Pelagibaculum spongiae: one gene and its partner. The protein of the gene in region 2 interacts with the protein of the main gene of each other region in a pairwise test. Links are inferred from orthologs where the notes say so. Each region holds a gene or a part of one and is shown on either strand. Other genes may lie near its edges.

What was found.
Region 1: the proteins of uvrD (region 2) and lpdA interact in binary tests that used the Escherichia coli proteins (3 or more experiments, as listed by UniProt). The link is inferred for Pelagibaculum spongiae from one-to-one orthologs.

Annotation. Positions count from the first base shown.
Region 1 is NZ_QDDL01000001.1:610,539-626,788, forward strand. What follows is about bases 5,133-8,033. They hold lpdA (dihydrolipoyl dehydrogenase), read right to left. Parts: upstream 7,341-8,033; coding sequence 5,925-7,340; downstream 5,133-5,924. Other genes in these bases: DC094_RS02705 (reprolysin-like metallopeptidase), read left to right, coding at 5,133-5,488; DC094_RS02710 (hypothetical protein), read left to right, coding at 5,488-5,850; aceF (dihydrolipoyllysine-residue acetyltransferase), read right to left, coding at 7,352-8,033. Also shown: DC094_RS02690 (ABC transporter permease), read left to right, coding at 1-951; DC094_RS02695 (ATP-binding cassette domain-containing protein), read left to right, coding at 997-1,635; DC094_RS02700 (CDP-alcohol phosphatidyltransferase family protein), read left to right, coding at 1,705-2,322; more of DC094_RS02705, read left to right, coding at 2,393-5,132; more of aceF, read right to left, coding at 8,034-9,019; aceE (pyruvate dehydrogenase (acetyl-transferring), homodimeric type), read right to left, coding at 9,054-11,738; DC094_RS02730 (histidine phosphatase family protein), read right to left, coding at 11,899-12,495; 1,6-anhydro-N-acetylmuramyl-L-alanine amidase AmpD, read right to left, coding at 12,479-13,048; DC094_RS02740 (DUF1631 family protein), read right to left, coding at 13,121-15,397; nadC (carboxylating nicotinate-nucleotide diphosphorylase), read left to right, coding at 15,775-16,250. UniProt on the Escherichia coli protein: Lipoamide dehydrogenase is a component of the glycine cleavage system as well as of the alpha-ketoacid dehydrogenase complexes.
Region 2 is NZ_QDDL01000014.1:32,855-49,100, reverse strand. The notes cover bases 6,594-9,490. They hold uvrD (DNA helicase II), read right to left. Parts: upstream 9,181-9,490; coding sequence 7,006-9,180; downstream 6,594-7,005. Other genes in these bases: DC094_RS20395 (sensor domain-containing diguanylate cyclase), read left to right, coding at 9,422-9,490. In the rest of the region: dinB (DNA polymerase IV), read right to left, coding at 1-857; DC094_RS20425 (hypothetical protein), read left to right, coding at 1,033-1,779; elongation factor P-like protein EfpL, read right to left, coding at 1,954-2,520; DC094_RS20415 (M48 family metallopeptidase), read right to left, coding at 2,686-3,486; DC094_RS20410 (hypothetical protein), read right to left, coding at 3,625-4,479; DC094_RS20405 (AMP-dependent synthetase/ligase), read right to left, coding at 4,632-6,473; more of DC094_RS20395, read left to right, coding at 9,491-10,387; DC094_RS20390 (BLUF domain-containing protein), read left to right, coding at 10,592-11,029; DC094_RS20385 (hypothetical protein), read left to right, coding at 11,137-11,379; DC094_RS20380 (RluA family pseudouridine synthase), read left to right, coding at 11,549-12,193; DC094_RS20375 (hypothetical protein), read left to right, coding at 12,382-12,669; DC094_RS20370 (DMT family transporter), read right to left, coding at 13,011-13,337; DC094_RS20365 (antibiotic biosynthesis monooxygenase family protein), read right to left, coding at 13,375-13,713; DC094_RS20360 (TSUP family transporter), read right to left, coding at 13,741-14,523; DC094_RS20355 (MmcQ/YjbR family DNA-binding protein), read right to left, coding at 14,649-15,026; DC094_RS20350 (enhanced serine sensitivity protein SseB C-terminal domain-containing protein), read right to left, coding at 15,421-16,239. UniProt on the Escherichia coli protein: A helicase with DNA-dependent ATPase activity. Unwinds DNA duplexes with 3'-5' polarity. Translocates on single-stranded DNA with 3'-5' polarity. Initiates unwinding more efficiently from a nicked substrate than double-stranded DNA.

The DNA of each region.
Region 1 (16,250 bases), on a different replicon or contig from region 2:
GACCCATTATTAGAAAGCGAAGCACTCGCTGCCGCAGCTAGTTTATTGTTAGTCAGCTTGTCTGCTATCGCAGTTATTATTTGGCTGCTAAGTGAAAAGCTATTTAAAACAGCATTTAAACGTTTCTGGCTATTCAATACAACAAGAAGCAAGCCCAACCGCGTTCTCGCTATGCTGTTTCACGGATTATCAATATTACCGCTAGCATTAGCTGGTTTAGCGCTAATTGTTATTGTTTTACGCTCATTTAGTTGGCGTTGGCCATTTCCCGATTTATTACCACAACTAACAACCAAATCATGGGAACGTTATCTGGAACAGCTATTGCCGGTATTGGCTGACAGCCTAACCATTGGATTTATCAGCACCACTATCGGGCTGGCATTAAGTATTCTGGTATTGCAAAGCGGATTAAAAATAAAAAAAACACAGAAAGTGGTATTATATTTACCCTTAATATTGCCACAGTTAATATTTATTCCCGGCATTCAAAAGCTACTTTTATGGAGTTCGATTGACGGCTATTTGCTAACCGTAGCACTGATTCATTTACTGTTTGTATTTCCATATTGCATGCTTTCGTTATCCGGCCCATGGCAGCAATTGGACCCTCGGTTATTACTGACTGCCAGAGCTTTAGGCAGAACACCTTGGCAGGCGTTACTCCAAATAAGATTGCCGATGATGTTGCAGCCATTGCTGACCACTTTTGCGCTGGGGTTTGCGGTAAGCTGCGCTTTATATATTCCTACTCTATTTGCGGGTAGCGGCAGAGTTTCAACTTTAATGACCGAAGCTGTCGCATTATCTTCCGGCGGCAATCGGCGCTTATTAGCACTCTATGCCTGCCTACAGATGCTCGCTCCAGTAGTGATCTGGCTGCTTGCAATCTGGTTACCACGATTTTTCTATCGCCATCGCAGCCAGCTGTTATTAAATGGAAAACCTTAGCGATTGAAATGTTTTGAAACAACTTGCCTCTGGAGCAGAAAAACCGTGAGCCTGACGATTAATAACCTTTCAATCCAACTCAATGAAAGATCAATTATTGATTCATTTAATTTGGAAATTTGTGCCGGAGAAATCTGGAGCATCATGGGGCCGAGCGGTTGCGGAAAATCTACTTTACTTAAAGCGATATGTGGTGCGTTATCCCACGGCAAAGATGGTGATTTTTTATTAAGCGGTGAAGTTTTTCTTAACCAACAAGCAATCCATCTTTTACCGATAGAGCAACGTAACATTGGGCTGTTGTTTCAAGATGATTTGTTATTCCCGCATATGGATGTTGCTGGCAATTTGGCCTTTGCATTACCCAGCAGCTTGTCTAAGCAACAAAAACAAAAGCGGATTGAACAAGCACTCGAAGAAGCGGAACTATCAGGTTTAGAAAACTACGATGTTGCCAAGCTTTCTGGTGGTCAACGGGCGCGCGTTAGTTTAATGAGAGCGTTGCTAGCCGAACCAAAAGCCATTTTACTCGACGAGCCATTTTCAAAGCTCGATAGTCGACTTAGGCACAGTTTTCGTCATAGCGTATTCGAGCTGATTGAAAAACGTAACATTCCTGCCTTGCTGGTTACCCATGATGAAGCTGATATAGCCAACTCCAATCATTTAATAAGATTTTCCTAACAACAATCGAATCGATCTAAACACGATCAGATATTTTCATTTAATAAATTAGAGAAAAGTAAATCAATTATGCTGGATAAATATGCACACCCACTGGTGCAAAAACCTTTAAACATTCTTGCCAAATTGCTTACCAATACTGGAATCACTGCCAACCAGATAACACTGTTTGGTTTTGCTATCGGCATGCTATGTATACCACTACTGGCTTTTGAGCAATACGGCTGGGCGTTAACTGCAATTGCAATGAACCGAATACTCGATGGGCTTGATGGCACCTTAGCTAGGTTACAAGGACCGACTGATCATGGTGGCTATTTAGATATTGTTTTAGATTTCATCTTTTATTCTGCGGTTATTTTTGGCTTTGCATTAGCCAACCCACAGCAAAACGCACTAGCTTCGGCGTTTCTTATCTTCTCGTTTATCGGAACAGGCTGTTCCTTTCTTGCCTTTGCCATTTTGGCGCAGAAACACAAGATAAACAGGGTTCAATTTTCTAACAAATCAATTCACTACTTAGAAGGCATAACCGAGGGTACTGAAACAATTGCTTTTTATTTTTTAATCTGCCTATTCCCTAACTGGTTCTCAATAGCCGCGTGGTTATTTGGTGGTTTGTGCTGGGTCACGACTATGGTCAGAATATGGGGTGGATTTCATACTATTCGTCAAAAAGCTGATTAATAAACCTGTTACAAGCCGTGAATACTTGTCACAATTGGAGGAAAGTTACGAAGTTTAAAAAGGTATATTTATGTTAAAGAAATGGCTACTGGCATGTGCCATTGTTCCTTGCGCACACACCGCTCAAGCAGCAAGTATTTGGACTGATCAAGACAATCGAATAGCAAACAAACAATCAATCGATACCCCAATCAGTACTAGTGGCAATGAAAGATTTTTGACTGCTGATATAGCACAACTTCGCCAACAACTCAGCCAGCCTGGATTGACCAAAACTATTTTGGAATTACCTATTCCAGAAGGTGGAATGATCCGTTTTGAAGTCAAGCTAGACAGTATTATGGCGCCAGAGCTCGCCAGTGAATTTCCGAAAATCAGAACCTTCAAAGGTCATCAAATTGGAAACCCTAGCAATGTGGGGCGGTTCGATATAACACCGCAAGGCTTTCACGCCATGTTCAGCAACAAACAACAGCTGGTTTATATCGATCCGGTTCATGTTGAAACTGATAAGCAATATAAGAGTTATCGCTATTTAAAGCCTTCCAATAGAAATTTCTCTGATCGGGTAATTGGTGAGTTAAACCTAGACAACATCCAGGCAGCAGCAAAAGACCCACAGCAAACTAGCACTAGCGATTTAAGAAAATTTAGAATTGCAGTTGCTGCAAGTGGTGAATATACCCAGTTTCATGGTGGCACTGTATCTAAAGGCATGGCCGCAGTGACTACTGCAATCAACCGAGTCAATCAGCTTTATCAGCGCGACCTTTCAATAAAACTTGAACTGGTCGCTGGCAACCAAGATTTAATTTTCACCAATAAGCGCACCGATCCATTTGATAACACCAGCTACGACATTGACGAAGCAGCATCTGCAATCAACAGCAGAATTAGTTCTAACAGCTATGATATAGGCCATGTATTTAACACCGGCGGCGGTGGCCTGGCTAGTTTAGGTAGCGTTTGCGGTAGATATAAAGCTGAAGGTATCACTGGCTCTGACCAACCAACAGGCGATGCATTTCATGTCGATTATGTTGCCCATGAAATTGGCCATCAATTTGGTGCAGAGCATACATTTAACGGCACTCTTAGAAACTGTAGCGGCGATAACCGGTCTGATAGCTCAGCCTACGAACCTGGTAGCGGCAGCACCATCATGGCCTATGCCGGTATTTGCGAAGATGATGATTTACAGAGAAATTCCGACCCTTACTTCCACACACGCTCTATTTCCCAAATAAATACTTTTGTTCGTTATTCTGGAACATGCTTCAGTAAAGAATCATACCAAAACACTAAACCATCTTCCAACGCTGGCAAGAATTATATTATTCCAGCCAACACACCTTTTCGGTTAGAAGGTTCTGCAACAGATTTAGATAACGATCAACTAAGCTATAGCTGGGAGCAATATGATACCGGTGTCGCTAACTCAAACCTCGATCGCGACAGAGGCAACGGTCCAATTTTTCGAGTTTGGCCACCAAAAGCTACCCCTGTCAGATATCTACCTAGGCTAGAAGATGTCATTAATGGCATTACTGCCAAAGGGGAAACCTACCCAACAACATCCCGCACCTTGAATTTTCGCTTGGTTACCAGAGATGGAAAAGGCGGCGTATCCTATGATTCCAGTCAAATCACTGTCCGTTCAGGTTCAGGGTTCGAAATTACATCTCCCGAAAGCAGTGTAAGCTGGACGGCTGGCAGCCAACAGTCTGTAAGCTGGAATGTTGCTCAAACAAACCGCGATCCGATTAACTGCTCAAGCGTTGATATAAAGATACTTAAAGATATCGAGAGCGATCCTATTCTGATTACTCAAGCTGAGAATAACGGCGCTGCATTATTCACAGTGCCAAACATCACTACTACTAATGCTCGATTAATGGTTAGCTGCAGCGATAATATTTTCTTTGCAATTACCAAGTCAGCCTTGCGGATTACCGGCAGCACCAACAACCAAGCACCGCAGGTCACTGGTCAAAAGAACATCATTGAAGTGATCTCTGGCCAATCATTCACGATATCTCCAAGCCAGTTAACCATCAAAGATTCCGATAGCGATAACTTCACAGCAATCGTTAAATCAGGAGACAATTACACTGTTAGCGGCACACGAGTAACCCCAGATAATGAGTTTACTGGAACCTTATCTATCCCCGTTCAAGTCAGCGATGGTCAATCGTCCAGTAATATTTTTAATATGACCATTGAGGTTTTTGCACCTTTAAGCATTACCGGACAAACCAAGTTAACTTTCGAATCGGGTAAAGCTTTAACTATTTCCACTGAGGATTTACAGCTTTCTGGCACATCAACGGGCATTCAATACACTTTGAATATTCTCCCAGGAAATAATTACAATGTGTCTGGCACAACAATTACCGCCACCAATAATTTCTTTGGTATTTTAACAATTCCCGTTAAGGTCAGCGGTAACCAGCAGACCTCTGCGCTGTTCAACTTGAAAGTACAAGTAACCGTTCCAGTTATTCCTCTAGTTATTACGGGGCAATCCGAGTTAACCGTTGAGTCAGGTAAAGCATTAACGCTTTCTGTTGAAGACTTACAACTTTCTGGAAAATCAACGAGTGTTCAATACACTTTAAATATTCTCCCAGGAAATAATTACAACGTGTCTGGCACAGCAATTACTGCTGACCGTAACTTCTCCGGCACTTTAACGGTTCCTGTAGAAGTCAGCGGTGGCCAGAAAACTTCTGCGCTGTTCAACCTGAAAGTACAAGTAACTGCCCCAGTCATTCCACCTGTTATTCCGCTGGTTATTACAGGCCAATCTGACTTAACTGTTGAGTCGGGTAAAACATTAACGCTTTCTGTTGAAGACTTACAACTTTCTGGAAAATCAACGAGTGTTCAATACACTTTGAATATTCTCCCAGGAAATAACTACAGCGTGGTAAGTAATACGATTACTGCTTCTAGTAGCTTTAGCGGTTTCTTAACCGTTCCAGTTGAAGTTAGTGGTGGCGAACAAACGTCTAGTCGTTTCGATTTACAAGTTTCTGTAACCAAACCGGCTCCTGTTGATCCAGAACCAACCGATCCGGGTGATGACGACAAACAAAGCGGCGGCGGTAGCTTGCCATTATGGGCACTAGCCTTACTGCTATTGCCTGCATTCAGGAGAAAATAGTGAAGCAACTACTAACCGTAGTTGTGGTATCTCTTTTACTTTGTGCCTGCACTTTGCAGGCACAAAGTAATAGCCCTGCCACTGAAAGCCAACCCAAACAGCTATTGGAAACTTCAGCTAAGCAATTAGCCAAAGCCAGCGCTGAAAAAGGTGACACCCGATTATTGTATTTGCCGATCCGAGGTAATCCAATTCCGGGAATCGCTGTAGAACAAAAACAGGCTGCAATCAATAAATGTGGCAGCCAACCCATCAAAGGCTTTAAAGATAATTTTACTGCTGATGAAAAAAAAGATTTATTGAAAAAAATGGCTTTCGCTAAACAATATAATCTAGTGATGATTGATTTTTGTTTTAATTAATTTATTGCCAGCAATAAAAAGCCCGGATGATTTAAAACCATCCGGGCTTTTTATTTAACTTTAATTTATTCCAATTACTTTTTACGTTTTGGAATAAACAAGTCAGTTACTGTACCTTCAAACACTTCTGTCGCCATCATAAAGGTTTCAGTCAGTGTTGGGTGGGGCTGAATTGTCAAAGAGATATCTTCAGCAGTACAACCCATTTCAATCGCTAATGATGCCTGACCGATCAAGTCGCCTGCGTGGCTACCTGTGATGCCGCAACCGATTAAACGGTGGGTATCTTTATCAAACAACACCTTGGTAAAGCCTTCTTCACGACCCATTGACAGAGCACGACCGCTAGCAGCCCATGGGAATGCACCCTTACCGTAGTTCAAGCCTTGTTCTTTAGCCTGAATCTCACTGACACCTACCCATGCAACTTCTGGATCGGTATAAGCAACAGAAGGAATTACCGACGCTTCGAAATAGTTCTTCTCACCGGAGATAACTTCTGCTGCCAAGCGCCCTTCTGGAACCGCTTTATGCGCCAACATTGGGTTGCTGGTGATATCACCAATCGCGTAAATGTGCGGCACATTAGTGCGCTGCTGGCGATCAGATGCGATGAAACCACGATCATCAACTTCAACACCGGCTTTTTCAGCACCAATCAGCTTGCCATTTGGAAGACGACCCACTGACTGCAAGATTTTGTCATAACGCTGGGGTTCAGCAGGTGCTTTTTTGCCTTCGAAAGTAACCCAAAGGCCATCTTCTTTAGCTTCACAAGCAACGACTTTGGTTTCCAGCATGATGTCGTATTGCTTTTTAATTCGCTTCATCAGCGGCTGAACAAGGTCTTTATCACAACCAGGGAAAATCTGGTTCTGCAATTCAACAACACTGATATTAGAGCCCAACGCATTGTAAACCTGCGCCATCTCTAAACCGATAATACCACCACCGATTACCAGCATTTTCTCAGGAACATCTTTCAGTTCTAGAGCGCCAGTAGAGTTAATGATTCGGTCATCCTTAGGCAGGAATGGCAAATCAATCGGGCGTGAACCCGCAGCAATGATGGCATTTTCAAAGGTGATTTCAGTCTCGCCTTCTGGGCCTTTTACCAGCAAAGTATTAGAGCCAGTAAACTCGCCAACACCTTGAACCAGATTAACCTTGCGCTGCTTTGACATCGCTTTCAGGCCGCTGGTTAACTTGGTGATAACTGAATCTTTCCAAGCACGAACCTTATCAATATCGATTGTCGGCTCACCGAAGCTGATACCGTGCTCTGATACCTGCGCAGCTTCATCTTTAACCTTGGCAACATGTAACAATGCCTTGGAAGGGATACAACCAACATTCAGGCAAACACCACCAATTTCAGAAAACTTTTCTACCAAAGTAACTTGCAGACCTAAGTCAGCAGCACGGAAAGCAGCAGAATAACCGCCTGGGCCAGAACCCAGAACAACGGTATGAGTAGTAATTTTTTCCATTAACCGATCCTTTACAGCAGCAGGTTACGCAGATCGTTCAACGCAGCACTCAAGGTGACGATAAATCGTGCAGCCTGTGCTCCGTCAACCACGCGGTGATCATAAGACAACGCCAATGGCAACATTAAGCGTGGCTCGAATTCCTTACCGTTCCAGACAGGCTTCATCTGACTACGGGAAATGCCGAGGATACCGACATCTGGCCAGTTAACAATTGGGGTAAATGAGGTACCACCAATGCCGCCGAGGCTAGAAATAGTAAAGCAACCACCAGACATATCTGAAGGCTTTAACAGCCCTTTACGTGCCTTGACCGAGATTTCACCCAACTCTTCAGCCAGCTCAATCAGGCTTTTTTGGTCAACATCACGAATCACTGGAACCACCAAACCATTTGGCGTATCGACTGCAACACCAATGTGGTAGTACTGCTTGAGTACTAGGTTTTCGCCAGTTTCATCTAAGGATGCATTAAATTCAGGCTCAGCCTGCAACGCATGAACCGCAGCCTTCATCATAAACACTAATGGTGTCAGACGAATGCCCTGCTCTTTCAACTTGGCACCTTTGGCCTTGCGGAAAGCTTCCATCTCAGTGATATCAGCTTCATCAAACTGAGTCACATGAGGAATGGTTACCCAGTTACGATGCAAGAAATTAGCAGTTAATCTTTTGATTTTGTTCAGCGGACGTACTTCAACATCGCCAAACTTGCTGAAATCCATTTTCGGGAAGTCAGCAACTTGCAAACCATTGCCGGCAACCGGCGCACCACTTGTTGCAACCGGAGTTTGTCCCGATTGAACTTGTGTCATGGTTTGTTTAACAAATGCTTCAACATCTTCAGATTTAATACGACCTGAACGACCAGAGCCTTTAACTTGAGTCAGGTTGACACCCAAACGATTCGCCAAACGACGTACCGCAGGTGATGCATAGATATTGCTTGAAACCTGATATAAGGCATTCACTGGCTGAACATTGGCCGGCGCAACCGCTGCTGCTGGACTGGCTGCTTGTGCTACAGGTGCTTTTTCAGCAGGTGCAACTGGTGCAGGCGCTGATTCAGCAACCGGCGCTGGAGCTGATGCTGCGCCAACTGGCTCTAGCATTAACACCAAATCGCCTAGTGAAACTTTATCACCAACAACGACTTTAATTTCAGTCACTTTACCCGCAGCAGGTGCAGGAATTTCCATCGAAGCTTTGTCACTTTCTAGAGTAATGATCGCTTGCTCAGCTTCAATCACATCTCCAACCGCAACATGTACTTCAATAACGTCAACCTGACCGTCTGAACCGATATCTGGAACAGTAACTGGCTCAGGTGCGCCAGAAGCAACAACAGCTGCTGCAACGGGCGCCGCCGCAGGAGCGGGTGCTGCTTCAGCTGGTTTGGCAGCTTCAACTGGTGCGGCAACTTCTGCCGGTGCCGCTTCAACAGCTGCAGAAGCGACTTCCAATTTGATCAGCAAATCACCTTCGCTAACCTTATCGCCAATCTTCAGACAAATTTCTTTTATTACACCGGCTTCAGGAGAAGGCAGTTCCATGGAAGCTTTGTCGCTTTCCAAGGTCACTAATGCATCTTCAACTGCAACGCTATCGCCAACCGCGACGTGTAATTCAATAAGTTCGGAGCTATCAGCACCGATATCTGGAATCCTGATTTCAACCATGACCAGAAAAATCTCCTTTAGCGGAAGCCGCGGACTATACAGTCCACGGAGCCGGCTTGCTGTTGTCGATGCCGTAGCGTTTGATTGCTTCTGCGGCTACTGAAGCTTCGATACGACCTTGATCGGCCAGCGTCTTCAGAGTTGCCAAAACAACGTAACGACGATCTACTTCGAAGAATTCGCGCAATTCAGCACGGGTGTCACTGCGACCGAAGCCATCAGTACCCAATACGGTGAATTTACGCTCGCCACCTTGCGGATCGGTCGGCAAGAATGGACGAATCTGCTCAGGGTAACCACGCATATAGTCAGTCGCAGCAATCACAGGGCCGTCAGCATCTTTCAACAGCTCGGTGATGTAGGCTAACTTAACAGGTGCTTCAGGATTCAGCAGATTTTCACGTTCAACCAGATCGGCTTCACGCTTCAATTCGTTAAAGCTGGTAATACTCCAAACATCGGATTGAATACCGAAGTCTTCAGCCAACATTTCAGCTGCCGCTTCAACTTCACGCAAGATCGTACCGCCACCCATCAACTGGACTTTAATACCCTTATCGCCAACAGACTTCAGCTTGTAGCCACCCTTGAGGATGCCTGCTTCTGTGCCTGCTTCTAGGGCAGGTTGTGTGTAGTTTTCATTCATTGCGGTGATGTAGTAGAAGACGTTCTCTTGCTGGTTCATCATCCGATCGATACCGTCTTGAACGATCACTGCCATTTCATGTGCATAGCAAGGATCGTAAGCAACACAGTTAGGAATCAAACCAGCCTGAATCATGCCGTGACCATCTTGGTGTTGCAGGCCTTCACCCGCTAGGGTAGTACGACCAGCCGTGGCACCAATCAGGAAGCCACGTGCGTTCATGTCACCAGCTGCCCAAGCCAGATCACCAATACGCTGGAATCCGAACATTGAGTAGTAGATGTAGAACGGCAGCATGGAAACGCCGTTAGTGCTGTAGGAAGTTGCAGCAGACAACCAGCTGGAGAATGCGCCAGCTTCGTTGATGCCTTCTTCTAAAATCTGACCTTGTTTATCTTCCTTGTAGAACATCACCTGATCGGCATCTACTGGACGATATAACTGGCCTACCGATGAGTAGATACCCAGTTGACGGAACAGACCTTCCATACCAAAGGTACGGGCTTCATCTGGCACAATCGGCACCAGACGATCTTTAAGGTTCTTATCTTTAGTCAGAATGTTCAGCATGCGAACAAATGCCATAGTCGTTGACATTTCGCGCTCGCCAGAGCCCTTAGTTAATGGGGCAAAAGCTTCTAATGCTGGCGCAGGCAACTTTTCTGCCGCCTGATTGCGGTGTGGTAAGTAACCACCCAATTCTTGACGACGCTCCTGCAAATATTTCATTTCAGGGCTGTCATCAGCTGGACGGTAATAAGGAACACCTTCCAGTTGTGCATCAGTAATCGGGATATCAAAACGATCGCGGAACTGACGAATATGTTCCTCGTTCATTTTCTTAGTTTGATGCGCCTTATTCAGTGCTTCACCCGCATCACCCATGCCGTAACCTTTGATGGTTTTAGCAAGGATTACGGTAGGCTGACCTTTATGGGCAACCGCTTCAGCATAAGCTGCATAAACCTTATGAGGATCGTGACCACCACGGTTCAGGCGCCATACGTCGTCGTCACTCATGCCGGCAACCATTTCTTTCAGCTCTGGAGACTTGCCGAAGAAATGCTCACGAACATAGGCACCGTCATGGGCTTTATAAGTCTGGTAATCACCGTCTAGAACTTCTTCCATCCGCTTGAGCAACAAACCTTCGTTGTCGCGTGCCAGCAGTGGATCCCAGTGGCGACCCCAAATCACTTTAACCGCATTCCAGCCAGCACCACGGAAGTTGCCTTCCAGCTCCTGGATGATCTTGCCGTTACCACGAACAGGGCCGTCAAGACGTTGCAGGTTACAGTTGATTACAAAGATCAGGTTATCTAGCTTCTCACGGCCTGCCAGTGCGATAGCGCCCTGTGATTCAGGCTCATCCATTTCACCGTCACCGCAGAAACACCAAACTTTACGAGAACCCGCTTTAATCAGACCACGGTCTTCCATGTACTTCAGGAAACGTGCCTGATAGATCGCCTGGATTGGACCCAGACCCATGGAAACGGTGGAGAACTGCCAGTAATCAGGCATCAGTCGAGGATGCGGATAAGAAGAAAGACCTTTCTTACCATTGGCTTCCTGACGGAATAACTCCAAATCATCTTCGCCCAAGCGGCCTTCTAGGAAGGAGCGAGCGTAAATGCCAGGTGCACAGTGACCTTGGATATAAACCAGGTCAGCACCATCTTTGGCCTCAGGGCCTTTCCAGAAATGGTTGAAACCTATGTCATATAAAGTCGCCGAAGAAGCAAAGCTGGATAAGTGCCCACCAAGTTCTGTGGTTTTCTGATTGGCACGAATAACCATAGCCATGGCATTCCAACGAATCAGAGAACGTATCCGGCGCTCCATCGAAGCATCACCCGGTAAAGGAGTTTGCTTGTTGGTTGGGATCGTATTGATGTAAGCGGTGGTCGCTTTGTAAGGTAAATAAGCGCCGCTTCGACGGGCTTTATCGATCAATTCTTCTAGAAGATAATGGGCGCGTTCTGGTCCATCTTTCTCAAGAACTGATTGTAGGGACTCAATCCATTCGCGGGTTTCTTCTGGATCAAGATCAAATTTATCTAGTTCAGCCATAGGCTCCTCGGTCCTGATTTTATTTACTGTTGGCTTGTGGCCAAACTCTGCTACCGGCTCCAGGTCAACCCTAGTCTAGTCGACCAGAGCAGATAGAGATTTCGTGGTGCGAAATCAGCCTTGGAAATCAGAATCGAATACAGGTAGCAGCTGCTAGTTATTAACGGGATGCATGAAATGCCAACCGTGAAAACGGTTTTTCTCCCTTGTCCTGAATCAATATACGGCTCAGACTTGCGAAGGGTACTTCGATCCGATAAATGGCATGTAACGGCATCTGGAGCACATTCGCTAGCAAAATACGAATCAACGCTCCGTGACCCACTAACAAAATGTGTTGTCCATTGTAGTTATTCAGCAAATTTGCCCATACATTCAAAATACGTTGATTAAATTCAACTATCCCTTCCGATTGATCTGGGGCATACCTCAAAGGGTCTAACCAATACTCAGCTAAACGTTTTTCACCGATTTCTTCTGGTGACTTTCCATCCCAAACCCCAAAGCTAATTTCTTTTAATTCCGGGATAATTTGGTATGACAAATTGGCTTTGTCAGCTAATTTTTCAGCAAATTGACTACAACGAATTAATGGAGAACAAACAATATGCTGCCAGGGAGGATTTTCAAGATACTGATCAACGGTTGACCACATTTGCTGCCAACCAACTTTACTTAGTGGATCATCAATTGCACCGCGCAATTTACGGCCACCTTCAGGTAGCCCGTGGCGCAACAGATCAATCGTGGTCAACATCCTCAGACTCCAGCATTCGCATATATCTTTCCCAATCAAAGAATTGACCGGGATCGGTTTTGCGAACGGGAGCAATATCACTGTGACCAACAATGCGCTCAGGGTTTATCGCCGGATAGTGATCCAGCAAACACTTTGTTACTCGTGAAAGCGAACGATATTGAGCATCGGTATAGGTTTCAGTTTCAGTTCCTTCCAACTCAATACCGATTGAAAAATCATTGCAGCGCTGACGACCATTAAATTCACTTTTACCTGCATGCCAAGCCATCAGATGAAACGGTACATATTGTTCAACCGAACCATCTCGACTAATCACCAGATGGCTAGAGACTTCCAAACCACGTAATTGCTCAAAATACTCATGAGCATCACAATCTAACTGACCCATAAACAAGTCATGAATTTCTCTGCCACCGAACTGCCCTGGCGGCAAGCTGATGCAATGAATTACTAATAAAGAAATATCATTTGGATCTGGACGCTCACTGAAATGAGCGCTGGCAAATTGACATGCCAAAGAGAGCAATCCTGTCTCGTTTGAAATTTCCATTAAAAAAGGCTGTTCAGTAAAAACAGCCTTTAGTATAACGAGCTCAGTTAATAAAAATAACCTAACAAACAATTAACCTATTTTTTCACCCACTTCCCGCAAATTAACAATCACCGCTTCTAGCGCACGGTCAAACATTGCCGCGTCATCTAATAACCTTAACTGCTGAGCCTGTAGCGCTTGAGCTAGCTCATCACGATTGTTGTCTCGCACTTTCATACCATTACGATCGACAAAAATATAACGGCCACTACTACCAATAACTGCCGCTAATTTACAACGAAGTTTATTATCTTGATCTTGCCATTCAAACCATTGGCCACGGCAAAAGCTATCCACCATCGATAACCAAGAACTCATATCCGGCTCAACCGGCGCATTACTCACAGCTTGTTCGGCACCTTGCGCTGATGACGTAGCAATAAATTGCTCCATTGGTGCTGGTTCAGTTAACAACGCCTGGGAAGACTGATCTTCAACCTGCTCATCCAAATCAGCCTGCGGTATTACATCTGCAGCCAAACCAGTAGTTTCGTCGGCTGGTTGGTAAAGCGCTTCATTTGCAGAGCATGCTTGCTGAGGAATTTGCAATGGCTGTTGAATTTGTTTTAACAACCGACGCACTTCTGGCTCATCTAAGCCATTGCGCATAAAACCTTGTTTTAACGCTTCCGCCAGTCGCCCTAGTTCACCTGCATTAATTGGCAAGCCTTTACCAAGCCCAGATAAAAGCGCTGCTTCTTGACAATTTTTATCCCAAATACCGCCCGGATCATCGCCATGCTTTAACCAATCAATTTTTAAAACCTGCTGCCAGTGATGTAATAACTTGGCTACTGGCTCAGCCAAAGCACCACTTAATAATGGCTTTAATATCTTGTCATTTTTTTCAACAGCTTGCTGATTTCGAGCCTTACCTTCTTCCGCTTCGCGGATTCTTTTTTCTAACAGCTCAGTCCGGCGCTGGTCATTTTGCAAATAATCAGTTAACTCAAGCTCTGCCAATTCGAAAACACCGGCATCTTGCTGATAGCGCTGTAAAATATTATCTACCTGCTTGGTCATAAAAGACAATAAACGCTTACCACGCTCATCGTCATGCCACCCCACACCAGCGTGCGCCATGGTGTTAATTAACTTTTTCGAAACATGTCCGTGCTGACTGAAAAAACCCGGATCAGCGATCACTGCTTTAACCACCGGAATTTGTAAACGACTCACTTGGGATTTAATTGGATCGGGTAGCAAACTGTCAGAAAGAATAAATTCAAACATCATGCTAATCAGATCAATCGCATCTGATTCAAATCGTCCAATATTTGCTGAAGGCATATTATTGGCGATCTGATTTTGAATCACTTCTTTTAATTGGCTTGGTTGAACTGCAATCATTTGCTGGCTAGTTTGCAATCCAGTCAGCTCATTAAGCAACATATCGCGTGGAATAATCTGCGCCTGTTGCGGCGGCATTGGCTCATTAACACCTTGGCCTTGCCGATAGCTCGCCATCAACTGCTGAACCGCAGGCATGATGTTGTGTTGCCCTTGCTGCATAACAGGTTGCATATTTTGCTGCGGTGGCATTTCACCACCAATAATGGCTTGTTCTGCAAGTTCGGGTAACGGCTGGCCAGCAGAATTAACTGTATTCTGAACTGAAGCTTGAACTGCAGCATTACGCCTCTGCCAAGCTTCTTTGCGCATGCTATCAATCGTCAAATCTGGCAATACACCTGCTTGCTCTAACCACTGGTTAAGCCAGTGATAAAATTCTGGCAATTGCAGCATCACATGCTTTTCAAACAACTTGTAAAGAACAATTCGAGCTTTAATTGGCAGTTCAAGTATTCGACTGGATTCAAAAAAAGCTTCGGCAATCACTTTGGGAGATAGCGAACGACAATCATCAGGGGAACAACTACATAACCAGGCAGTACGTTGGTCAAGCACCGTCATTGAATTGGTAGATATTTTAACAACTCGCTCGACCATTCCAGTCAGCGCCAATTGTTCTTCCATTTCATCTTCTTTAACCAAGCTCAAACTATCTAGCTCAGCAGCCACTTCAGTTTCCGAAACCTGAGGCTCACGCGTCATCAAATGAAAATACTGATCAACTTCCTGATTAAAACGGGTATGCAGACCTTTGCGGCGAATCCGAATTTCTCGCATCGCATCGAAGTAAATCGTTTGGTCGCCAGCAACAGCTCGATCAGCCAATTCAAACAAAGCATCATCCACTTGATCCAACATGTGAACCAGCAAACCAGATAATTTCTGGCCGACCGGGTCTTTCATCCGGTCAATAACTGCTCTTCCTCTGGCATTACCGAGAGAGGAATCGTTCATAGGATGACGCTCCTCTATATGGCGGGCTTTAACCACTTCTAACCCCTGTTACGGTGCATAATTACAACTTCCTGAGCATGATACTATCAGCGGTATTGGTTACCAAACGGGACACAGCTCTCACTTTCTCCGCGGTTAACTACGGCCAGGCGAATTTGATTCAATAACCTGATCTACAGCACTTTGGGGAAATTACACTTGCAAGATGCGCCAAACCTGCTTGTAAAAGTCCATTGAACACAGAAAAACCTTTTGTTTTATACGGATAAGATTTTTAATCAGTTGCTTAACGAGTTCTTTGGTGACTCTTGTAGTTTCAGGTCTTAGAATATCGCCATCTCTGACCCTGATGCGCTTTCGCTGTATTGGTAGTAATCATGAATCGACCTGACTATCTGACCCAAGACCTGATTGATCGAGACTGCCGACTGGCATTAAAAGAAGATCTCGGCCAATCCGCCCATAAAAAGCTCGACCCGTCTGCCGACATCACCGCACAATTAATTGACCAAAACACCCAATGTACCGCACGTGTATTATGCCGCGACAATGCGGTTATTAGTGGTATCGATTGGGTCGAAAGCTGCTTACAACAAGTCGATCCAACACTTTCAATTGAATGGCTGGTAAAAGATGGCGACCAGGTATCTGCCGACTCAGTGCTGTGCAATATTAGCGGCCCAGCTCGGGCACTATTGACTGCTGAAAGACCTGCATTGAATTTCTTGCAAACCTTGTCCGCAACGGCAACTGCGACCGCAGCTTATGCCAAAGCGATTGCCCACACATCTTGTCGCTTACTCGATACCCGAAAAACTTTACCCGGCATGCGGCTCGCTCAAAAATATGCCGT
Region 2 (16,246 bases):
CTGTCTTTTTCTAGATATCGCCGCAACCGTCGGTGCAATTGCTCTAATAGTTCGGGCAATTGGTCTAGACAGTTTTCAACGCCTAAAAGATCAATGGGGTAAGTGTGCTCAATGCTAACCGACTTATGAATCCGGCTAATTTGCACCGGTCGATCATCAATCCCGCGGCACAATTGGTGTAGTCGTGAGCCAAATCGGCCGAACCGCTCCGTTAACACCGGCAGCTCAAAATCACGCAGGTCGCCGCAATTGAGAATGCCCATCGCATGCAATTTGCCAGCAGTTACTTTACCGACGCCGAAAATCCGCTCGATTGGAAGCTGCTTAACAAAGGCATCGACTTTTTCCGGGGTCACTACACACAAGCCATCGGGCTTATTCCAGTCAGAAGCCACCTTGGCCACAAACTTATTCGGCGCTACTCCGGCAGAAATTGTAATGCCAACTTCTTTACGCACTCGGGCGCGAATTTCTTCTGCGATTAAAGTCGCGCTGCCGTGGCAAGCATTGCTTTCGCTGACATCGAGAAATGCTTCATCTAAAGAGAGGGGTTCAACTAAGTCGGTGTAGTCTTCAAAAATACGGTTAATCTTTACCGAAGCTTCACGGTACTTATCCATATTGCCCGGCAATATAATCAGATCCGGGCACAGCTGTAACGCTTTGGCACTATTCATTGCCGAACGAATACCAAACTTTCTCGCTACATAGTTACAGGTCGAAATCACCCCACGCCGATCCGAACTGCCGCCAATTGCCACCGGCAAAGCACGTAGCTCAGGATTATCGCGAATCTCAACCGCTGCAAAAAAGCAGTCGCAATCGCAGTGGATAATCTTTCGAGGGTGATCAGACATTTAAAAGCTCTTCGCTGTTATATAGAAGCAGCGTGACCGCCAACCAACGATCACTGTAAACAAACACAGGCTCGCTAATCTAGCCAATCTAGCCATAGATCTTTAAATCGAAAACTAATCGACAAAATTTCATTGATGATACCCCTTATCATTATAAAAATTTTGTAGGTTGGCGATGTCGAGAGAACAAATTTCCGCAACCGTTTATGTCTGGTTGCCTTATGATCAATTTAATAAAACGCGTGATTTATTTGGAAACATTGGTAGTTACGGCCATGCAGCAATGCAAATTTTAGAAAATGATGAAAGCGCTCGACTACATAACTATGTCAGCTGGTGGCCTGATGGCCATGCAGGAAAAAGTAGTATTTTACCTGGTAAGAAATTTGGTGCCCAAAAGAACATCTCACTAATGGAAGATAACAGAAGTGAGCGTGTTTCTTTAGGGCAAATAAGTCACCAGGAACAATGGAGGCTACTATCGCTGGATCAAAATAACCCACAAGTTATAGAAAGCCTTGTACACGGTAATTATGCCCATCGATTTTTAGGTTTAGAGTGCTCCGAATGGGATTACGATGATCAAGTGGATCAACAAGTCCTTAAATTTCTAAAAAACATGTTTCATTTTAAACATGGTGCAGGCGCTTCGAAACAATTCTTAAAGCCTTGGTCATACAATCTGTCTGGCTTGAACTGTCGAGCCATGATTGAAGAATGGGCCAGCATTCGAACCAAACCTGATGCACACTACCGAACGTTACGTAAAAACTGCTCAACAATTGTTGCTAGGGTGCTACGTGCCGGTGGCATTGATCAACATACTAGTTTTGGCAATCGGCATCATTTGGTATGGACCCCCCAGATGATTTTTAATTTGTGCCAGCAATATCAAAAAAGACAGGCTAAACGCAGAAGATAAAGTACCGAAATTAGCTTTAGTCGCAGCACTTGGTTTGAATGATTAACCTGCCCAAAAGCTCAACACATGTAGGTTTGATAAGCCAAAGGCGCAATCAGACACCTTGGTATTTATTGCCAGATATCTGATTTCGTTAACACTCATCAAATCTACAATGTGAAATTTATCAACCCACTAAGCTCTCGACAAGAACGTCTGCAGCTCTGGATTGACGTTAATCTTCTCGCCGGTTGAAATATATTCCGGCACCTGAACCACAGCACCATTTTCCAACGTAGCAGGTTTGGTGCGCTTATTCTGACTGGAGCCTTTCATGGCTGGCGGAGTTTCGACAATTTCCAACACCAGCGAGTTAGGTAGCTCAATGGATACTAGTTGATCTTCAATTAATAAGCCGAACATACCTTCTAATGTGTCAGACAACCACTGCGCCTGGTCGCCCAGTACTTCAGCGTCGAGATAAAACTGCTCGTAGCTTTCTAAGTCCATCAATACATAGCTGGCGTCTTCTTTATATAAAAACTGCACCGGCTTTTTTGATGTGTCGATCGGCTTTAGAAAATCATCACCGGTGAAGGTTTGATCGACTTTTTGCTTTTTTAACAGATCAGTAAAACGACACTTATAAAGAGTTGCTGCGCCACGTGCTGATGGGCTGTGCACTGTAATATCTTTTAACTGACAAGGCTGACCATTAATATCAACCACTTCACCGCGCTTTATATCGCATGCTTTAGGCATTATCTTTCCTCTGGACTGGCAGCCTTGAAACGACTTATTCGGCCAGTCTAAATAGCTAATTCTGTTTTGTCATTGCAATAAGATAAGCCAGTTATCATTCAATGCTGACTTAACCAATTAATAACTGACAAAAATTTATTTAATTTGGTTTTTTGATTCGGTTTTCTACGGTTTTTTGCAATGTGGTGCATAACCTTGGGTTTTCGCTTGGCGATAAAGCGCTGTTGCTTGATTCATTTGCTTTTGCAAATCAGCAATACGACTTTTATCGGTCGGGTGCGTTGATAACAATTCAGGCACCGATTTTCCACCGGATTTTTGCGACATCAATTGCCATAAACGAACACTTTGTTGCGGCTGGAAACCCGCTTTAGCCATAATATCCAAGCCAATAATATCTGCTTCGGTTTCATTAACCCGGCTATACGGCAGTGCAATTAATAAGTTAGCCGCCGTGCCAACGCCTTGCGCGAGACTCTTGCCGCCCTGCTTTTCGGCAATTTTTACCCCAAAGCCAATCAAACTTTGTGAAGATAAGCGCTCATTGGAATGATCTGCCAGCACATGCGCCAATTCATGGCCAATTACCGCAGCCAGTTGATGTTGGTTTTCTGCTAGGTTGATCATGCCATCATAAACGCCAATTTTATTACCGGGCATGGCAAAAGCATTCACATCGTCTGATTCAAAAACCACCACCTCCCACGATTGGCGACTCCAAGGCAGTGGTAATTGAGCAATCAACTTATCGGCGATGCATTGTACATATTGGTTATCTTTAGCAGCGTTGTTGATTGGCTGTTGCTGTTTCATCTGCCTGAACTGCGCCGTGGCGATCTCGGCCAGCTGCTGGGAGGAATAGAGTTTGAACTGTTTTCTGCCGGTAGGCGAGGTAGCACAACTGGTGAGCATGACGGTGGCTGTTACAACAGCGACAGCCAAGGCAATCTTAGGAAACTTCAACATAAGCCAATCTACATCTTCAGAAGACGCACATTATAGCGCTATCACTGTAAATCTATACCTAAGCCACCTCAATATGTCTGATTAAGTCGTAGCGATACCTTAATTACACCGAAGAATTCGTCAGCTGCTCAATTGGGATTAAGCACGCTTGGCCAATTGCAGTTCCAGCCACTCTGGTGGTTGTAGCAGCATTTCCATTAACGAAGCCATAATCGCAGCCTTGCGGCGAATATAACCTTGGCAAAGCTTCTTCAGCGCTTCTTCATCCGGCTGCCAATCCAAAGCCTTGGCAATTAATTGCAGTGCTTCAATCGCTAATTGAAAATTAGTGGCGGCGGAATGTTCAAACCATTGATGCGGCAATCGAAGTTGCTGATTTTCAGCATTCGACGAGTCGTCAGTAAGTTTTTCATTAAAAACCGCTTCTTTGAAGATTAAGGGTTCAGCAAAACTTTTTTCACCAAAGCTCCACAACTCATTCATGGCTGTCAGCATCATCGCTTCTATTAATGGTGAAATATCTAACTTACCCGCACCCCATGATTCAAATAACCCAGAAGCATCGGTGCTATAGCGCGGCAACTGCCACACTTGGTCGCCACAGTAAGCTGATGCAAATTCATTAAAGTTATGATGCGGTGTTTTTTGTTTTACCGGAACTGCCAGCTGGCTTAAAAGCTGCAACCCTTGTTCCAGTAGATTTTGTTGGCTTTGATCTACCAGCGGAATTTGTTGTTCAATTCTTTTGCACAAAACAGGTAGGTGCAAGGAAAATACTTGGCCACGCCACAAGCTACTTATAAAACAACGTTTTTGATTAATTGAAGGCGTGTTTTCTGTCAGAACCGACCAAGCATCTTGTACCATGATGATTGAATCGAGTTGCGCCAACATTGCTTGCTCCAATGCTTCACGCCATACAGAGGGTGCACTATCGGTGAGTGCACGAAAAACAGGCAGGCTGATTGATGCCTGTCTTGGATCGCCATCCATGGCTTTCTCCAAAAAAATAGGGCTAATTATCTAAACGCCAGATAACACATTGTAAAAGTTTTAGTTTTCACTTCCACCTTTTAGTGTAAACCGCGCTTTCATTATTGATCGATAATATGTACAAATATTTATCGTTCAGTTTTGGCTAAGCGTTACTCTAAATCTGGGTCGGTTTTGTTTTTAGTCTTATCTTTACTCTTGCTATCAAAGCGAACGCCTTCGTACATTGCCTCAATTTCCTTACGGAATTTTTTCATGATCACTTTACGGCGAAGTTTTAGCGTTGGGGTAATTTCACCCAATTCAATTGAAAACTCATGCGGAACCAAGGTGAATTTACGAATTTTCTCAAAACGCGCCAAACCTTTTTGCAGCTCTTCTAATCGCTGCTCCATCACATCCATAATATGAGTATGTTTTAGCAATTCTAGCCGATCATGATATTTGATATTAACGCTCTTGGCGTAATCTTCCAACGAATCCCATGCCGGTACTATTAATGCAGAAACAAAATTTCTCGCTTCGGCAATAATCGCCACCTGTTCGATCAGATCACCACGGGCAACCTGACCTTCAATACGCTGCGGTGCAATGTATTTGCCGCCGGAAGTTTTCATCAATTCCTTGATGCGATCGGTTAACACCAATCGACCCTGCTTGTCGAAATAACCGCAATCGCCGGTATGGAACCAGTCATTCTTCATCACTTCATCGGTGGCATTTTTACGCTTGAAATAGCCGCGCATTACATTGCCGCCACGAACAATAATTTCGTCATTTTCGCCGATACGAACGTCTATTCCCGGCAATGGGAAACCAACATGACCAGATTCCCAGTTACCGTCATCGGTACAGCAAACGGTCGCTAGGGTTTCCGTCAAGCCATAACCAATTTTTACCGGAATACCGAGCACCATAAAGAATGATTGCACTTCAGGGTCCAATCGAGCACCACCACATGGCACCATTCTCAATCGGCCACCAAGCGCTTGTCGGACTTTTTGAAAAACTAGCTTGTCCCAAATTTTACATCTGAAATTAAGCTTTTTATCCACAGTACCCTTGCGCTTATGCTCCAGCTGCAGCAAACCATCAGCCATGGCTTTTTTGAACAAACGCATCTTCAAGCCACCTGCTTTATACGCTTTGGCCTGAATACCATCACACACTTTTTCAAGGAAGCGCGGCACGGCGCACATGGTGGTCGGTTTAATTTCAGGCAGCAATTCACCGACTTTTTTCGGATCGGCACAGGTTGCTACTTCGCCACCACAAGTCAGTATGTAATGCGCCCAGGCACGTTCATAAACATGGCTTAATGGCAAGAAACTCAAAGTTAAATCTTCTTTGCCAACCTTTAAGCGTTTGTCGTGCATTTCGAAACTGTCTGACATGTTTTCGAAATCCAGCATGACGCCTTTTGGCACACCGGTGGTGCCTGAGGTGTAAATCAAAGTAGCCAAATCACTTAGTTGCACCTGCTCAATTCGCAGGTCAACTTGCTCTTGTAATACTTCGCTCAAGGGACTGATTAAATTGCCTAGAGGACGTGCTGCCGGACACGAACGAATATCGATGCCCTTAGACATCGGCACCAGTTGTTCGACACAACCATCTAACAATGGCAAGGCGCGATCAAACTCTTGTTGCACGCCAGTAAACAACCAGCGGATACCAGAATCGTCGGCAATCTGTGCTGCTTGTTCGGTGGTACTGGTTGGATAAATCGGCACCACAACTAATCTGGCGAGCATGCCTGCAACATCCACCAACAACCATTGCGGTGAGTTCCAAGCATAAATACCGATCATTTGGCCTGGTTCTAGGCCACAACGGATCATCTCTCCGGCTAATTGATTAGCCCGTTGCCAAAACTCCCGCCAGTTCCACTGGTGCCATTGTCCATCGGACTTCCAGTGCAACACCGGCTTATCTGGTGTTTCAGCAGCCCGTTGCTGCAGCAAATGAATCGGGTGAATTTTTATTGAATGCATGGCGCTATCTACTTAAAAGCCAGTTTGCAGCATAACGCGCAGACTAACCGAATGGTTGATCAGCGTCAGTTGTAATCAAAGCAACTGTCGGCTTGGCGATAAAGGGAGATATACCCAATCCACTCCAAAATCCTCAAAGGGCTGGTTTGGGTATAAGGGATACATCACCGAATGAAATATCTCGATGCAAGATCTGTTTTAACCAAACTAGCCAATAAAAAATGGTACTGGTTTGCTTTTTTGAATTAACAATTTGGCTAGTGATTTAATAACAAAGCCATCATCAAAACTAAGATTGATTTTATCTGTGTTTTACTCGAGGAATTTTAGCTCTGATAGATGAATGTAAAATATAAAAACCAGTACTTTTTTCATGTTTTGAATGCTACCGAAATATCTACAGCAAGCGATTCAATCTTTACAAAAAAACCAGCACACCGTTTAACTGCGGCGACTGGTTTTCAAATAGCCCATACAGGCAGCTATTATGTTTGATCAGTTTTCACACCAATAACAGCTGCCATGCACTTCATTAACTTAAAGTTTCTAGCTTGGCGTAAGACAGTACTAACCATTTATCACCGGCATCATCGAAATTAACTTGAATACGCGCCGAAGGGCCATCGCCTTCAATATTAATCACGGTACCTTCGCCAAATTTCTTATGTGCTACTCGGCTGCCTAAGGCGACGCTGCCGGTATCTTGCGGTGCAAACATCGAAGACTTAACCACCGGCCTAGACACGCTGCCACCCAGTCGAACTTCGTTTAATAACTCGGCAGGAATTTCACGAATAAAGCGCGATGGCGAGGTGTAATTCTCCTGTCCATACATTCGACGAATTTCGGCATAGCTTAAATTAAGTTTTTGCATTGCCCGGGTCATTCCGACGTAACACAAGCGCCGTTCTTCATCGAGGTTGCCATCGTCCAACGACATTTTATGTGGGAATAAGCCATCTTCCAGTCCACATAAAAAGACAATTGGAAATTCCAAACCTTTAGCCGAGTGCAAGGTCATTAACTGAACTGCATCATCATGATCGGCCGCTTGGCTTTCACCCGCTTCTAACGCCGCATGGGCTAAAAATGCATCAAGCGGACCCAGTTCCATGCCTTCTTCATTGGCTAAATCCGGATCAAAACCACGACAGGCATTAACCAGCTCCTGTAGGTTTTCAATTCTTGCCTGACCTTTTTCGCCTTTTTCTTTTTGGTAATGCGCTTGCAGACCAGAGTTTTCAACCACTTCTGCCGCTTGCAAATACAGCTCGGCCCCTTCGCAATTAACACGAAGTTCTTCGATCAAATCAAGGAAACCTTTTAGGGCTTTAATGGCTCGTGCTGTTAATGCTTTGGCTTCAATTAATTTTTCAGCCGCTAACCACATGGTGAGCTCTTGCTCACGCGCCAATTCACGAACCGCCTGCACCGTGCGATCACCGATGCCACGAGTTGGCGTATTAACTACCCGCTCAAACGCTGAGTCATCACCGCCATGGGCAATTAGCCGTAAATAACCCATCGCATCTTTAATTTCCTGGCGGTCAAAGAATCGCTGACCACCATAAATTCGATAAGGCATTGCAGCTTGAATTAATGATTCTTCTAATACCCGTGACTGGGCATTAGAGCGATATAAAATTGCGATATCTTTTCTGGGGCTGCCGTCGCGCACTTCCTGTTGAATTCGATCAACGATATAACGCGCTTCATCTAAATCATTAAATGCTGCATATAGTGAAATTGCTTCGCCATCGCCGTCATCGGTCCACAGCTTTTTGCCCATTCGCTCGGTGTTATTTTCAATAACAGCGTTAGAAGCATTCAAAATATTGCTAGTGGAGCGATAATTTTGCTCCAATTTAATGCTTAAAGCATCTGGGTAGTCACGAGAGAATTGTTGGATATTCTCAATTTTTGCACCCCGCCAACCGTAAATAGACTGGTCATCATCACCTACCACAAACAGCTTACTGTTTGGGCCGCACATTAAACGCAACCAGGCATATTGAATGGTGTTGGTATCTTGAAACTCATCGACCAGAATATGCCGGAAGCGACCCTGGTAATGATTTCGCAGCTCAGTATTGTTGCGCAGGGTTTCTAACGAGCGCAGCAATAACTCAGAGAAATCGACCATGCCACCGCGATCACAAGCCTCTTGATAAGCCTGATAAATCTGCAAATGCGTCTGACGATGAAAATCGTTGTAAGTCTCGATATGTTGTGGTCGAAGACCTTCTTCCTTGCTGTTATTAATAAACCACTGCACCTGACGCGGTGGCCATTTACTTTCATCCAGTCCGGCTTCCCGCATGATTCGCCTGATCATTCGGTACTGGTCATCGGAATCAATAATTTGAAACTGCTGTGGCAAATTGGCTTGCTGCCAATGTTGGCGTAAAAATCGATGCGCCAGACTATGGAAAGTGCCTAACCACATGCCGGCTGGCGATACACCTGCCACCGACTCCACTCGACCGCGCATTTCTGCTGCCGCTTTATTGGTAAAAGTCACAGCAAGTAATGACCAAGGTGAAACACCCACACCACCAGAGGCGGTCAAAAAAGCGATTCGATGCACCAGCACCCGGGTTTTACCCGAACCCGCACCGGCCAATACTAGGCAATGCTGTTCTGGCGCGGCGACTGCGTCTCTCTGCGCCTTGTTAAGATTGTCGAGAATCGGGGATATATCGTCCATCGGGTCCGCCTTTATGGAGCCAGTTTAATACTCAATTCGCCAAGTCCTGATCACTATTTTGCTAGCAGGCCCTAGAGCCTGACCGATTCTACCAGCAGATAACCTCTGGATAAAATCACAGTACCAGTTAGCACTCACTTTCAGCTAAATATCGGTAAGTTACATAACAAATCAATTTGTTACATTTTGACCCGCCGCTTTCTAAGAGTATATTTCGGCTATCGTATTTCCGGAGATCTGAATGCCCAAAGCTTCTAATCAAGCTTATTCCAGCCCGTTACTTCCTGATTTTGAACAGTTAGCCAACCAGTTAGCTGATGGTTTGTATGTGGTCGATAAGGACAGGCGTATCTTATTTTGGAATCAAGCAGCCGAATTAATCACGGGTTTTTCTGCAGAAGAGGTCGTCGGACGGCATTGCCATGAAAATATTTTGCGACATACCGACCAAAAGGATCGAGCGGTCTGTATTAATGGCTGTCCGTTACTCGCAGTGATTGAACGCGGTAAAAAGCATCGTTGTCGTTTATTTCTCAAGCACAAGAGTGGTCGCAAAGTTGCGGTTGAAGTGCGCACCGCCCCCCTGACCGATCGTGATGGGGAAATCATTGGTGCAACAGAGATTTTTAGCGATATCTCACGTCAGCTAAGCAATGAAACTCGCCTTAAAAAACTGGCAGACCAAGCATTACTCGACGAATTAACTGGCTTGCCTAATCGCCGCCATCTACTTCGAGAGCTCAGCCTTCGCTGTGCTGAAATGCATCGTCATAAAATTAATTTTGGCTTGCTATTTATTGATATTGATCATTTTAAAAACATTAATGATAAATACGGCCACGATGCCGGTGACCTAGTGCTAAAGCAGCTATCAGATTATTTAAGTCAAGCATTACGAAATAGCGACATGCTAGGCCGTTGGGGTGGAGAAGAGTTTGTCGCGATCATGCCCAGAGTCAGCCCACAAAAATTGAAAATCATTGCCCAGCGCTTGTCTGATATCACTCGTGGCACATTAATTGGTATTAGCTCGCATCATTCTGAAAAACCATCAGCAGCAGACAATCTGGATATTATTTGCACCTTGTCTATCGGTGCGACTATCTCATGCTCAACTGACTCGCCCGAGACGATTGTTCGCCGAGCCGATCAATTAATGTATCAAGCCAAGCTAGCAGGCAGAGATAGTATTATTTACGATTTATAAAACATTACAATGATCAATAAATTTCTGCCTGCTTTGATGATTTATACCAATTCAGTAAATCATCTTTCCGCTTAAGTTCGTCAACTACCTAAAAAAGCCGCTATTGATTAATTAGCTACTGGCTTTGTGAGTTTACTCACAACGATTCAGCCCAGCAAAGACCAGACTTTTGCTGTGTTATTCAAGGAAAAGAAAACTCAGGTTATGGACAACCGAGCATATTCGCTGGTCTACACCAGCACCGCCACCGAAGAAATATCTGCCGAACAAATCCGCCAGCTATTACACAGCGCACGTCCTAATAATCAGCGGATCGGAATTACCGGCATGCTGCTTTATTGCGAAGGATTATTTATTCAGGCAATTGAAGGTGAGCAGCAACAAGTTGAAGCGCTATATCGTCGCATTTGTGAAGATCCTCGCCATCATATGGTCACCACTCTACTAAAGCGGCCCATCGAAAGACGCCGCTTTAATGAATGGGAAATGGGCTACTATGGCCCCTATGCTGATGACCTAGCAGACGAAGCTGGCATTACCGATTTTCTGACCGTGGGCCTGCTGCGCGATGAATTAATCAAACAACCATCCTTGGCAATGAAGCTGCTAATGAGCTTTCGCCGCCATAGCGTTAGAGCTTGATCTCCTCGCTTTAAAACCACCGCTTCCAACACTAAATCTGTGCCGGTGATTCAATTCACCGGTAAATCACTATCGGTAAACTGATTCGCCGCAGTTACACTGGACCAATGAAAAATCTGCTACAAAAACTGATTCTAAGACTGGCCGGTCAATACCGAGATCTGTTCGAGAAATTTTGCTATGGGGTGATTTTATTTGCCGCAGGCATGCTGATGTATAACGGCTATCAAAATGGTCAACCTGAGCCAGAGGACATCTACGCATTAGTGATGTTATTTGCCGGGCTATTGTGGAGTTTGTGGTTTTGGCTACGAATCTTAGCTACTCGATTTTTAAGACTTATCTCTTGATCATAACTCGTTACCTATTTTGAAATTCCAGGTTATTTTTAGCCACCTATATTCAAGATTGATGGCTAAGGAAATAACTTATAATCAATAAATAATTTCGAGTAGCAATTAATTTTCATCACTATTTTTTATCAAACTTTTATCAAACACCACCCACAAGGAAGTCGCTGTGATCGATGATCTTGAAGCACGCATTATCTACCAAAAAAACGGCCTTTTAGTTGTAGATAAGCCTTTTAATATCCCCACTTCTGGACGTTCACTAGATGACGATGACTGCCTGCAATATTGGCTGATGCAGCGACATGGAACAATGGTATGGGCAGTTCACCAGCTTGATGCAGACACCAGCGGCGTTAACCTTTTTGTTACAGAAAAACGGTTGGTTTCTATCTACAAAAAAGCACTCGAAGACCATAATTCAGTGAAAGAATACTTGGCCATTGTTCATGGAAATCCAACCTGGAATCAGTGCGAAGAGTTTGGCGCAATCGGCAAGATTGATCAGCGAAGCCTTGGCATTACACCCGATGGAAAAAGTGCCCACAGTCAATTTACCGTCACCAAAAAAGGCCCAGAGCATTCGCTGGTAACGGTCAACATATTCACCGGTAGGACCCATCAAATTAGAATTCATTTAAGTCACCTCGGCCACCCAATAGTGGGAGAAGAATGGTACTGCAACCCGCCTTGCAACAGGCACCCTCGCCAGGCACTTCACTGTCATATGGTTCACCTTCCCCAAATGGAACAAACATTTATCGCACCTTTGGCAACCGATCTGAAACGACTCGCAGATGAGCTTCAATTGTAACTAGAACATAGCCCGATAATCCGGCAATATACTTGAGCAGAAAGCAACCACACTTAAGACAGACCCAAGCATACCTATAATTTCCAGCAGCTGAAATTCATTTTCAATAAGTAACTTAGCCAGCTGAGTTAAATTGGAAATAAGTTAATCCACCGGCTCGTTAATCCGTTTGAAAAGGATACATCACTATGAATTTAGAAAAATCTAAAAAAAGAATCTCTAAAAAAGCCAAGGCAGGATTCAAGGGCTATCCAGCAATCGCCATCACCTATTACGGACCGAATGAAAAACTGGCTACTGAAGTACACCTTGAATTTGTCGCAGAAGAAGGCAAAGAGCCTCAAGTTGAAACCTTCACTACCGAAAACGATATTCGTGAAGATGAAACCATCCAATCTGTCATAGTAAAAATGATTGAACGTTCGGGTGCACTGTCAGTTACGTTGAGCGAAGATGTGAAACTCAAAGCTGTGTAGTAAGACTTTTCAATCCATTCCTATCGCCGTATAAGCAGCTAATTTCGGTGATTTTCTAATATTAACTGGTGTAAGAAGATTCTGAAAATTTAAGTTTTTTGGTTGGTATTATTTTTTGCTTGGTATTAATTGTTGCTTGGTATTAATTGTTACGTAAGCATTCGCATAAGACACTTACATTGTCGGGTACGCCGTAAGCTTACCCGGGTTTATATGCGACATGTTTGTTCAATAATGTAAAAACAAGTGCAACGATTAATCGTATGCATATGTGTTTTCTAAGATGCGAGTTTTTCGTTATTTAGAAACCAAACCTTTCAACAATAAAAACAACCAACTAATCACCCCGACATTTTTGAAAACAATTGAATCACCGCCACACCTGAAACAATCAATGTCATGCCGACAATCGCTGGCCAGTCTGGCACTTGTTTATAAATAACAACGGCAATCGCGGTAACCAGTACAATGCCCATTCCCGACCAAATCGCATAGGCAATGCCTACCGGTATGGTTTTTAACACCAGAGATAAACAATAAAATGAAATAGCATAACCAACAACCGTCAGGCTGCTAGGCCATATTTTGGAAAACCCATCAGATGCAACCATTGCATTGGTTCCGATCACTTCAGCTACAATCGCAATCACCAAATAAACATATGCCATTAAATACTGCTCATTTATTAAAATTAAAATTCATATTTTAAATACCATATTCTTTATCGACCCGAGCAATCCGCACTTTATAACTGGCATACCATTTTTCTCGGCCCAGTTTTTGCGCTTGCAGATGATCGACATTGGCTTTCCATACCTTGATTGACTCCAAATCTTTCCAGTAAGACACGGTAATGCCTAGTGCTTCTCTAGCAGATTCCACACCCAAATAGCCAGATTGCTGCTGTGCGAGTTCAACCATGGTATTGGCCATATCGGAATAACCATTTTCAGCTGAATCTGGCTGCAGCAATGAGCTAAAAATCACCGCGTAATAAGGTGGCTTCGACGTTTGTGCAATTAACGGTTCATTAACAAGAGACATAAATAACTTGCCTAATTTTTATAATGATTAAGCCAACCAGCCTAAGCTGTGCCCATATTTAGCTAACATGCCAAGGCACATCACAACCACAATTACTCGCAAGTATTGAGGGTTAATCTTCACCAGAAAATGGCTACCAACCCAGGCCCCTATAAACTGGCCAACCATCATTAATAGGCCTGCTGCCCAAACGACTTTCCCTGCGATTAAAAACACTATTAAGGAAGCAATATTGGTAGCGAAATTGAGTGTTTTAGCAATCGCGGTTGATTCAATCAAACCTTGGCCTCGTAACGATACTCCAGCCAAAGCAAAAAAGGAGCCGGTGCCCGGGCCAAACATACCGTCGTAACCGCCAATTATTGGCACAACAAATCGGCGGTAGCTTTTACTGGCGACCTTCTGTAACTTTGCTACATTATTTTTTTTGCCTAAAGAAGGTGAACAAATAAAATAAATAGCAATCAATAATAAAACTAACGGAATAATAAAATTCAAAGCATCGGTATTAATAAACTGAACGGCAATAGTGCCTGCAGTTGAACCAATAAACGCCGCTAGCATTAATAAGCGAACATCTTGCCAACGCACCTGTTTTTTCTTCAGCATCATAAAAGTCGCGGTTGCGGTGCCCATGCTGCCCTGCAACTTGTTAGTGCCCAGCGCCGCTAACGGTGGAACGCCGCTGACAATTAGCGCTGGCAAAGAGATCAAACCACCACCTCCTGCCAAGGTATCGATACAACCCGCGACCACTGAAACAGAAAATAAAAACACCAATAACTCGACAGAAAAACCCAAAACATCCACTGAAACTTCATCTCCAACAGAGCAGCAATCCGTTGAAAACGGACTGGCTTTAAATAGGCAGCCAGATTAACACAGTCACAACTAAGGTCGGTTGACTCTTCGCTAGGCCCAGTAGAAACTTTGCCTTAGGATACTGACTCGAGCAATGCTTTATCAGCCCGGGTTAATTTGGCAACCACCAGTGCATATGACGCGCTAACCAAATCTTGCAGCATATTTTCAGATAACTCACTGCCAGCGTTAGACGTTGCATCTGTAGATGAATGTAAAGAGACCGTGATCCAATGTTTTTTATTTAGATGATACCCGGGGCTAACCGCCTCAAACTGATCTATCAGAAAGGTAACATCTGCAGGCAAAGCCTTAAGACTGATTTGTTGCGGTAACTGGCCTTCAGTCAACAGCGCAAACATTTTGCCAACAACCTTATAGACACAAACCTGCTTACCAAACGGGTAGCTGGCTTTCACTCCCGGTAGCTGCTGTATGTATTGCTCAAGCATTGCGCTCTGCTCCTGGTTATTTCAAAAGAGTCGGTCAAGTCATGACTATTGATTAATCATGAAACTAGAGAATGCCTGAAGTCGACAAGTTACGGCAACTTCCACCATTAAATTCAACTGACGAGCTAAGGCTAATTCCAATCAACAGCAATATTAGTCATACCAAATATTACATAGATTTCTAGTAATATTTCTTACTGAAAATGGCACCTATGGATAAAAGTTTCTGCGGCCTATTGTTGGTTTTTAAATACATGTTTATTCAGATTGTGCAGTTTTAATCGCTTTAAAAAATATTGAGCCAGACAGATTACCAAGTCCTAATAAAATTCTAGAAGAGTGTCAGGCTGCAATGAGCATTACAGCCTGTGAAGAATCAATTATTCAGTTACTGCTAGGCTTTTCCATGTCCCAGCGAAACACATAATTTGCTGCCCCAGCTGCGATCATAAAAAGCTTGGGTTTTCTGAATAAAGAATTGGCTTAAACCGGGCTTATTTTCGATCACTCGATAAAGATCAACCGGTTGACCCTGTGGTGCAGATTGCGCAATCACTTCACTGGCCTGCTTTGATAGCAGTTCAAATGGCTGCTGCGGATCTACTTCATCCACCAGAAAACCAACCACCAACCTGGGTTTGGCGCCTGCTGATTTATCATGCATTAGCAGAAAATAACCTTTATTAACCGCAGAATGTCTAGCCAGAAGCTGGGTAAGTTGATCTACCATCGCCGTTGGATATTTAGCTGGCTGTCCTAATACCACTTTGGCCTGTTTTTGTATCACTCGCTGATTCACTTCACGGCTTAAATTAATCGATAGCAGTTGTTGCACCTCATCAGCATCAAACTCTTTTTTATAATCTGACTTGGGGTTTAGCGCGAGGGTTTGCCCCTTAGTCATTTCAAACAGCGACTTTGCAGGCACGGCCAAGTAGGGCTCATCACTACCGGCGGACTTCTGTAAAACCTCAAGTGAGCTAAAGAAAGGAATCATCGAGCTACCGTCGCGCCTTTCCCAACTGCGAATAGATACCTTGTCACCTAGCGCTACATTGGCGCAGCCTTCGGTATTATTTTTAGCATCGAGCATTCTCCCTAAAACATAAATAGTCGAGTCTAACAATACAGAGTAGAACTCCGTTCTATGTGCAGGCTCGAAGTGGGACAACCTCAAAATACGCTCCAGTGGATTTTCTTTTATATTGCTCATTTTAGCT